3 regions of the Brenneria nigrifluens DSM 30175 genome follow, and region 3 is predicted to be linked to each of the others. Evidence: predicted binding sites of a transcription regulator. Region 3 holds the regulator's gene; each other region holds the start of a gene.

Region 1 (3,283 bases), 1.6 Mb from region 3:
TTCGCCACCAGCGGGCGCACCCCCGCATAGGCGCGGAGAATGCGCGTGTCCGCCAACTGCGGCGCCAATTTGGCGCCTTCGCGCATCAGGATTTCCACTTCCGCGGGCGTGACCGTCATATTATCGATCTGATCGTAATCGATATGGGTCGAGGTGGTGCCGATCAGAGAAATGGTGTCTCCCGGCACCAGAATGTCGGCATCGGCCGGTTTGCGGCAGCGGTTAATCACCATGTTGTTGATGCGGTGTCCCAAAATCAGCAGCGCCCCTTTCGCCGGGAACATGCGTACGCGCAGATCGGCATACTCGGCGATATGTTGTCCCCAGATACCCGCGGCGTTGACCACCACCTGGGCGTGTATCTCGACGGCGACGGCGTTTTTATGGTCGAAAACGCGCACTCCGGTGATGCGGTCGCCCTGGCGGATCAAACCGATAACCTCATGATAAGTCAGCACCTCGGCGCCGTGCTCAGCGGCGTCGATGATATTGGCCGAGGTCAGGCGGAAAGGATCGATGGTGCCGTCCGGCACCCGAACCGCGCCAATCAGCGTCGGGTTGGCGGCAGGCTCCAGACGCAGCGCCTCCTGGGGATCAATCGCCTGGGCGTTGATCCCCGCCTGTCGGCAGGCGGCGATAAATTGGCCCTGATAGGCGAGATCGTCTTCCGGCAAGGTCAGAAACAGGCCGTCCGTCGGTTCCACGCAGTGGCGGGCTATGCGTTTGAGCACCTGGTTTTCTTCAATACATTCACGCGCGGACTCGCCGTCCGTCACCGCATAGCGCGATCCGCTGTGCAACAAACCATGGTTGCGCCCGGTGGCGCCGGTGGCGATGTCAAAGCGTTCGATCAACAGGCAGCGTAACCCCCGCAGCGCGCAATCCCGTACGGTTCCCGCGCCCGTCGCCCCACCGCCAATCACAATGACGTCGGTTTCCCGGTATGACCCACTATTTTGCATACGCCCTCTTATCTGCGACTCGTTACATAGTGCTATTGGGACACAAAATATAAGGTTAACGTTTGATAAAGAGCAAAAACGAACATAAAACGAAAATGAAATAGTCATTAAAAGTCATATATGTGATTGACATCACCAAAATCAATTCCGCAATTGCATAAGCATTGTTAATTTAAGTACGGAAAAATGTCATACCTTCATAAAAATGTAACATTTGAGCGATAACTCACAGATGAAAAGGGCGGAATTAAATAAAATCACCTTCGTTATAGAACAAAAAATTATCGTTTTTGGGCGTATTGGAGACAGCAATGCTGAGTATTTTTAAACCCGCCACACACCAGCCCCGCGTCGCGGCAGATCGGGTCGATCCACTGTATCGTCGTCTGCGCTGGCAAATTTTCATGGGCATCTTCTTTGGCTATGCCGCATACTATCTGGTGCGCAAAAATTTCGCTCTGGCGATGCCATTCCTGATCGAACAAGGGTTCTCGCGCGGCGATCTCGGTTTCGCGCTATCCGGCATTTCGATCGCCTACGGCTTTTCCAAATTTATCATGGGTTCGGTCTCCGACCGCTCCAATCCGCGCGTGTTCCTGCCCGCGGGCCTGATACTGGCGTCGGCGGTCATGCTGTTTATGGGGTTCGTGCCCTGGGCCACCTCCAGCATTGCGATCATGTTCGTGCTGCTGTTCCTGTGCGGCTGGTTTCAAGGCATGGGTTGGCCGCCGTGCGGACGCACCATGGTGCACTGGTGGTCGAAAAAGGAACGCGGCGGCATCGTTTCCATCTGGAACTGCGCGCATAACGTCGGCGGCGGTATTCCACCGCTGCTGTTTCTGCTGGGGATGGCCTGGTTTAACGACTGGAAAGCCGCCCTGTATATGCCCGCGTTTGCCGCCATTCTGGTCGCGCTGATCGCTTTTGCCCTGATGCGAGATACGCCGCAATCCTGCGGCTTACCCTCGATCGAAGAGTATAAAAACGACTATCCTGTTGATTATAATGAGAAAAACGAAGAGGAGCTGACCGCAAAGCAAATCTTTATGCAGTACGTTTTTCCCAACCGGCTGCTGTGGTACATCGCCATCGCCAACGTATTTGTTTACCTGCTGCGCTATGGCATTCTCGACTGGTCTCCGACCTATCTGAAAGAGGTAAAACATTTCGCGCTGGACAAATCCTCCTGGGCCTATTTCTTCTACGAATATGCAGGCATTCCCGGCACGCTGCTGTGCGGCTGGATGTCCGACAAGGTGTTTAAAGGCAACCGCGGCGCAACCGGCGTGTTCTTTATGACCCTGGTCACCATCGCCACCGTCGTATACTGGATGAACCCGGCGGGCAATCCGCATGTGGATATGGCGTGCATGATTATCATCGGCTTCCTGATCTACGGACCGGTGATGCTGATCGGCCTGCATGCGCTGGAACTGGCGCCGAAGAAAGCCGCGGGCACGGCGGCTGGGTTCACCGGTCTGTTCGGTTATCTCGGCGGTTCCGTCGCCGCCAGCGCCATCGTCGGCTACACCGTGGACTTTTTCGGCTGGGACGGCGGCTTTATGGTGATGATCGGCGGCAGTATTCTGGCGGTGGCTTTGCTTATCATAGTGATGTTCAGTGAGAAAAAGCATAAGGAAGAGTTAGCCAGGCAGGCATAATCCCGTTTTGTAAGCATCCCTCTGGCGGCGTCCCGTCGACGCCGCCTTTCTCTCGACAGAGAAAAGCGTTATCTCAGAAACAAATCCCGCAGGTAGTTCGGCACCGCGCTTTCCGCGTTGCTACCGATCACCTCCAGCTCAGGCAGCAAATTCTTCAAACGCTGATGGGCGTTTTGCATGATGCAGCCTTTGCCCGCCATCGACAGCATTTCGTAGTCGTTCATACCGTCGCCGAAAGCGATGCACTCGCGCAGCGAAAAACCGATGATCTTCGCCACCTGCTCCAGCGCGTGACCTTTGGATACCCCGCCGGCCATCACTTCCAGGCAGGTCAGCGTGGAAAAGCTCACATTGACGCGATCGCCCCAGCGCGCGTTGATCGCCTCTTCCAGCGTCAGCAACTGCTCGTGGGAATCGCAGGTGAAGAAGATCTTGCTGACGCCACCGGTCTCCAGCAGGCCGGGTTCGAACAGTTGGTACTTAAACACCGACTCTTTAAAAAAACGCTCCTCCTCCGGACTCTGACGGTTCATAAACCACTCATCGTCGCGGTAAACGTGCGTCAGCATATCCGGGTTGTGGTGCGCCACGCCGTAAAGATCGCGGGCGATGTCCTGATCCAGATTATGGCTGAAGATCAGATCGCCCCGGGTGTTGTGC
Region 2 (3,283 bases), 1.2 Mb from region 3:
AAACCGGCATCGCCTACGGCTCGTCGACGGGCAGCACCGGGCCGGTGAGCGATTTCGCCACCATGCTGACGGAAAAACACACCAATAATATTACCGGCACCACCTATGTACAGATGATGCCGCACACCACGGCGGTGAATGCCGGGCTGTTCTTCGGCCTGCGCGGCCGCGTTATCCCCACCTCCAGCGCCTGTACTTCCGGCAGCCAGGCGATTGGCTACGCCTGGGAAGCGATTCGCCACGGCTACCAGACTGTGATGGTCGCCGGCGGCGCGGAGGAGCTGTGCCCTTCGGAGGCGGCGGTGTTTGACACCCTGTTCGCCACCAGCCAGCGCAATGACGCCCCGCACACTACGCCGTCGCCTTTCGACGCCGGGCGCGACGGGCTGGTGATCGGCGAGGGCGCCGGGACGCTGGTGCTGGAAGAGCTGGAGCATGCGCAGGCGCGCGGGGCGACCATTTACGCCGAGCTGGTGGGGTTCTTTACCAACTGCGATGCGGCGCATATCACTCAGCCGCAGCGCGAAACCATGCAGATTTGTATCGAGGGTTCACTGCGCTGCGCGGGGCTGAGCGCTGGCGATATCGGTTATATCAATGCGCACGGCACGGCGACGGATCGCGGAGACGTGGCGGAAAGTCTGGCGACGGCGGCGGTTTTCGGCGACGCGACGCCGATCTCTTCCCTGAAAAGTTATTTCGGTCACACTCTGGGCGCCTGCGGCGCGCTGGAAGCCTGGATGAGCATTGAAATGATGCGCGAAGGCTGGTTTGCCCCCACACTCAACCTGCGGCAGCCGGCGCAAGACTGCGGTGCGCTGGATTATATTATGGGCGAGCCGCGTTATATCGACACCGACTATGTGCAGTCCAATAACTTCGCCTTCGGCGGCATCAATACCTCGCTGATTTTCCGCCGCTGGAAATAAAAATATGGGATGGCGGGAAAGGGCGTCTCCCTGTTGTTCCCGCGCATACGATGCCGGATATGCGATGCGAAAGCGTTTCGGCTGTGCCGGAATGACGCAATGGGGCGTGATTTTGCTATTTGTCATAAAACTGTCATATTACATACATTTTACTGTCACTCAACTGTCCTATTTTTCCTCCTGCACACTACACTCTGATTAATCACGACTCCGGGTCGACACTACTTTTGGGTATCCCACAGGAGGGATTATGAAACTTATGCGTACCACTATTGCCAGTATCGCCGCCGCGGCGTTTTCGCTGACGGCGGTTTCCGCCTTTGCCGCCGTCAATCTCACCGGCGCTGGTGCGACATTCCCCGCGCCGGTCTATGCCAAATGGGCTGACTCCTATCAAAAAGAAACCGGTAATAAAGTCAACTATCAGGGCATCGGATCGTCAGGCGGCGTAAAACAGATTCTCGCCAAGACCGTGGATTTCGGCGCGACGGATGCGCCGCTGTCCGACGATAAGCTGGCGCAGGACGGCCTGTTCCAGTTTCCGACGGTTATCGGCGGCGTGGTGCTGGCGGTTAATGTTCCGGGCATCAAATCCGGCGATCTGACGCTGGATGGTAAAACGCTGGGTGATATCTACCTGGGTAAAATCAAGAAGTGGAACGATCCCGCCATCACCAAACTGAACCCGAACGCCAAGCTGCCGGATCAGGATATCGCGGTGGTGCGTCGCGCCGATGGTTCGGGCACCTCTTTCGTGTTCACCAGCTACCTGGCGAAAGTGAATGCGGAGTGGAAGGAAAAAATCGGTTCCGGCTCCACGGTTAACTGGCCGACCGGTCTGGGCGGCAAAGGCAACGACGGGATTGCCGCCTTCGTTCAGCGTCTGCCGGGTTCCATTGGCTACGTTGAATACGCGTACGCCAAGCAGAATAACCTGGCCTACACCAAACTGGTTTCCGCGGACGGCAAAGTCGTCAGCCCGACCGGGGAAAGTTTCAGTAATGCGGCCAAAGGCGCAGACTGGAACACCTCTTTCGCTCAGGATCTGACTAACCAGAAAGGCGAGAATGCCTGGCCGATCTCTTCAACCACTTTTATTCTGGTGCAGAAACAGCAGCCGAAAGCCGAGCTGGGCGCTGAAGTGCTGAAGTTCTTTGACTGGGCTTATACCAAAGGCGGCGATGAGGCAACGGCGCTGGATTATGCTATTTTACCCACTGAAGTGGTAGAGCAGATCCGCGCCGCCTGGAAGGCCAATATTAAAGACGGCAGCGGTAAGGCGCTGTATTAAAAATAACCGGAATTGCAAATAATTAGTATTAAAAACAATTGCATTAAGCATAATTGTACTAAAATCGTACCTGGTTCCTTGTGTTTGATCGCAAGGCCGTTAGCTAAGTTGCTGCTGGATTGATAATGGGGCAAAGAGGTTTGATGACCTCTTTGCCCCACGGCACTTTGGTATCAAACGCGGTTAAATTGAGAAGAGAGACGCATGGCTGAGTATAAGCCAACTATCAAAGCCCCCGGGAAACATGGCGATATCATTTTTGGCGCGCTGGTGAAACTGGCCGCTCTGGTGACGCTGTTGTTGTTAGGGGGCATTATTGTTTCCCTGATTGTGGCCTCCTGGCCCAGCATCGAAAAATTTGGTTTTTCCTTTCTGTGGACCAAAGACTGGGATGCGCCGGCCGAGCAATTCGGCGCCCTGGTGCCGATCTACGGCACCGTGGTCACCTCGCTGATCGCCCTGATTATCGCCATACCCATCAGTTTCGGCATCGCGCTGTTTTTGACCGAACTGGCGCCGGGCTGGCTGCGGCGTCCTCTGGGCGTCGCCATTGAGCTGCTGGCCGCCATCCCCAGCATCGTCTACGGCATGTGGGGGCTGTTTGTTTTTGCACCGCTGTTCGCCAAATATTTCCAACAGCCGTTGGGCAGCGTGCTATCCGGTATCCCGATTGTCGGCGCGCTGTTCTCCGGTCCGGCGTTCGGCATCGGCATTCTTGCCGCCGGGGTGATTCTGGCCATCATGATTATTCCGTACATCGCGGCGGTGATGCGCGACGTGTTTGAACAGACGCCGGTGATGATGAAAGAGTCCGCCTACGGTATTGGCTGCACCACCTGGGAAGTTATCTGGCGTATCGTTCTGCCTTATACCAAGAACGGGGTGATTGGCGGCATTATGCTGGGGCTGGGTCGCGCGCTGGGCGAAACCATGGCGGTCACCTTTATTATCGGCAATACCTACCAGTTGGACAGCATATCGCTGTATATGCCCGGCAACAGTATTACCTCGGCGCTGGCCAATGAATTCGCCGAGGCGGAGTCCGGCCTGCATACCGCCGCCC
Region 3 (3,283 bases):
GCGCTGCCGCTCGACAACTCGCAGAATTTCCCGATCTTCTATTTGCCGCAGCTGCAACGCATCAATCTTACCGGACTGATACTGCAAGCGGGCCTGCTTGATTGCCGCCGGGCGCAGCAAACTGCCGACGACGTCGGCACGGAATGGGGGAAGTGTTTTAGCCATGGTCGCTCCTGGTTGCCGGCCCGCGCCCTGATGGGCGATGGCGGCGAAATAGTGGAATAATGGACAGCGTGCGTGATAGTCACCGACGGCAACTATTCAGACATCTGGACGTCTAAATTCCCCGTATGCTGCCACGCGCCCTGTTCCCCGGCAATTGAAGAATTTTCACCGTGATTGAATAAATTTCAAGTTTATGCCCAACCCCCCGGCTCAAGGTTGAGCAATGGCGTCCGCCTCCGTCAGGCTGAGGGTTTCACGGTATTTTCAGCCGCGGAGGCAGGCGCAATCAGCCGATTAGGCAGCGTAAACACAAAGCGGGAACCGGCTCCCTCCTCACTGAGGATCTCCAGCCGGGAATCATGGTGGCTGAGCGCGTGTTTGACAATCGCCAGTCCTAACCCGCTGCCGCCGGTCTGGCGCGAACGCGCCTTATCGACGCGATAAAAGCGCTCCGTCAGGCGCGGCAGATGTTCAGCGGCGATCCCCGCCCCGTTGTCGCTCACCTGAAACTGCGCGCCCTGCGGCGTTTTCTGCCAGCAAACCTCAATGCGCGTGCCCGGCGGCGTATGGTTAACGGCATTGTAGACCAAATTGGAAACCGCGCTGCGCAGCTGTTCTTCGTTGCCGAAAATCTGCAGCCGCTCATTCACCCGAAAAACCAGCTCGTGGCGATCCTGACTCAGCGCCTGGGCTTCACGCTGCAAGACGCGCAGCATCAGCGGCATATCCACCTTCTCGTTCAGATCGATCGCCGCCGCCGCTTCGATACGCGATAACGTCAGCAGCTGTTTTACCAGTCCGTCCATACGCCGCGTCTGCTCCTGCATGGTATTCAGCGCCTTGCTGCGCAGGGCGTTGTCCAGCGTTTCATCCTGCATCATCTCCAGATAGCCCTGCAATACCGTCAGCGGGGTACGCAGCTCATGGCTCACATTGGCGAAAAAGTTGCGTCTGGCGCCTTCCAACTGGTGCATCTGCGTAATATCGCGCGCCACCATCAGCAGTTGCCCTTCCGAATAGGGCATCACGCGGAATTCAACGTGGTGGGCGTTATTTAGCTGCAGCGTTAGCGGACGGCTGAAATCCCGCCTTTTCATATAGTCGGCGAATTCGGGATAACGCAGCAGGTTGAGGATATTCTGCCCGTTATCTTCCGGCCAGCGGAAACTGAGCAGGTGTTGCGCCAGATGATTACACCAGAAAATGGCGCCCTCTTCGGTGGTGATCACCAGCGCATCCGGCAAGGATTCGGCGCCGCTGCGAAAACGCTTAATCAACAACGCCAGCTCGCGCCGCCGCCGCCGGTTGCGCAGTTGCATCTGATAAAGACCGTAGAACAGCGGTTCCCAGCTCCAGCGTCCGGGCGGCGGGGTCATGCTGCGATCGACCCAAAGCCAGTAGGAGAGTTTAAGCTGGTTATAAAAATTCCAGCACAGCGCCGCCAGAACGGCGGCTAACAGAAACCAGGGCAGATAGCCGAAGATCAATCCCAGTAACAGCGCGGGCAGACAAAAAAAAGCCAGCTCCAGCGCCAGCCTTTTCCATGAGAGAGGTTCTAGCACGTTAATGTTTCTCCGCTACGACGACCTTCAATAACGCGTTGAAAAACGATACCCCGTTCCCCGAACGGTCTGCACCATTTTATCATGCCCGCTGGTTTCCAGCGCCTTGCGCAAGCGGCGGATATGCACATCAACGGTACGATCTTCAACATAAACGTTAGTGCCCCACACATGATTCAGCAACTGCTCGCGGCTGTAAACCCGCTCAGGATGCGTCATAAAGAAATGCAGCAGTTTAAATTCCGTGGGCCCCATATCCAGCGCGAGCTCTTCCGTCGTCACCCGGTGGGAGGAGGGATCGAGGCTCAATCCGCGCATTTCAATCACCTCTTCAACCGCCATCGGCGAAATGCGGCGCATCACCGCCTTAATGCGCGCCACCAGTTCCTTGGGGGAAAACGGCTTGGTAATGTAATCATCCGCGCCGACTTCCAGCCCGCGCACGCGGTCCTCCTCTTCGCCGCGCGCGGTCAGCATCATGACCGGTATATCGCGGGTAAGCGCCTCGCGTTTCATATGCTTGATAAACTGCAGACCCGAACCGCCCGGCAGCATCCAGTCCAGCAGCACCAGCTCTGGAAAAGGCTCCGACAGTTGCGTTACCGCGCTGTCATAATCTTCGGCCTCGACTGGCTGATAACCATTCTGCTCCAGTACGAAGCATACCATTTCCCGAATCGGTGCTTCATCTTCCACGACCAATATGCGTCTAGCCATCATTAATCCTGCCATTAATCATCGTCGCCGTTGCATGCGGGAGGCATTATGCGTCAGTTTTGTGACAGATTTATTAAAAGCATTTTTTCAATCCCGCACAATAACAGTCCGACGCATTTTCGAGCCGCTTTCCAAACTTTCGGTTTTCGCCACGACACTGCCCCGATGGCTGTTTATAATCAAGCGCATTGCGATTACATGCCGTTCAGGGAGTTCCATGCGTATTATCCACACCGCCGACTGGCATCTGGGGCAGTATTTTTACACCAAAAGCCGGGCGGCCGAACATCAGGCTTTTCTGCACTGGCTGCTGGAACAGGTCGAACAGCAGCAGGCGGATGCGGTAATAGTAGCAGGGGATATCTTTGATAACGGTTCGCCGCCGAGCTATGCGCGGGAAATGTACTACCGCTTTGTGGTCGATATGCAGCGCACCGGCTGCCGGCTGGTGGTGCTGGGAGGTAACCATGATTCTGTCGCCACGCTGAACGAATCGCGGGATCTACTGGCCTGCCTCAATACCCGGGTTATCGCCAGCGTCGACGGCGACGTCGACAAACAGGTGCTGGTGCTGGAAAACCGCCGGAATCAGCCCGCTGCCCTGCTGTGCGCCATCCCTTTTTTACGCCCGCGCGATCTGATCGCCAGCCAGGCCGGGCAATCCGGAGATGAAAAACAGCAGGCCTTGCTGGACGCCATCACCACGCATTACCGCCAGTGTTACCAGTCGGCCTGCCGGCAGCGCGATATTCTGGGGCTGCCGCTGCCCATCATCGCCACCGGGCACCTGACCACCGTCGGCGTCACCGCCTCCGATTCCGTACGCGATATCTATATCG

What was found. The regulator PhoB, encoded in region 3, activates phosphate uptake and scavenging genes when phosphate is short. The targets are predictions, from matches to a motif close to CTGTCATAAAACTGNCNNAT.
Region 1: a site for PhoB is predicted at 1,157-1,176, ahead of glpT (glycerol-3-phosphate transporter). Genes of this name have one in related genera too.
Region 2: a site for PhoB is predicted at 1,049-1,068, ahead of pstS (phosphate ABC transporter substrate-binding protein PstS). Genes of this name have one in related genera too.

What each region holds. Positions count from the first base shown of each region.
Region 1 is NZ_CP034036.1:341,360-344,642, reverse strand. It holds gene glpA (anaerobic glycerol-3-phosphate dehydrogenase subunit A) at 1-962, opposite strand, end outside; gene glpT (glycerol-3-phosphate transporter) at 1,274-2,623, shown strand; gene yigL (sugar/pyridoxal phosphate phosphatase YigL) at 2,692-3,283, opposite strand, start outside.
Region 2 is NZ_CP034036.1:4,809,069-4,812,351, forward strand. It holds gene EH206_RS22600 (beta-ketoacyl-ACP synthase) at 1-929, shown strand, start outside; gene pstS (phosphate ABC transporter substrate-binding protein PstS) at 1,180-2,220, shown strand; gene pstC (phosphate ABC transporter permease PstC) at 2,425-3,283, shown strand, end outside.
Region 3 is NZ_CP034036.1:3,630,817-3,634,099, forward strand. It holds gene EH206_RS17040 (cobalamin-independent methionine synthase II family protein) at 1-165, opposite strand, end outside; gene phoR (phosphate regulon sensor histidine kinase PhoR) at 405-1,727, opposite strand; gene phoB (phosphate response regulator transcription factor PhoB) at 1,755-2,444, opposite strand; gene sbcD (exonuclease subunit SbcD) at 2,662-3,283, shown strand, end outside.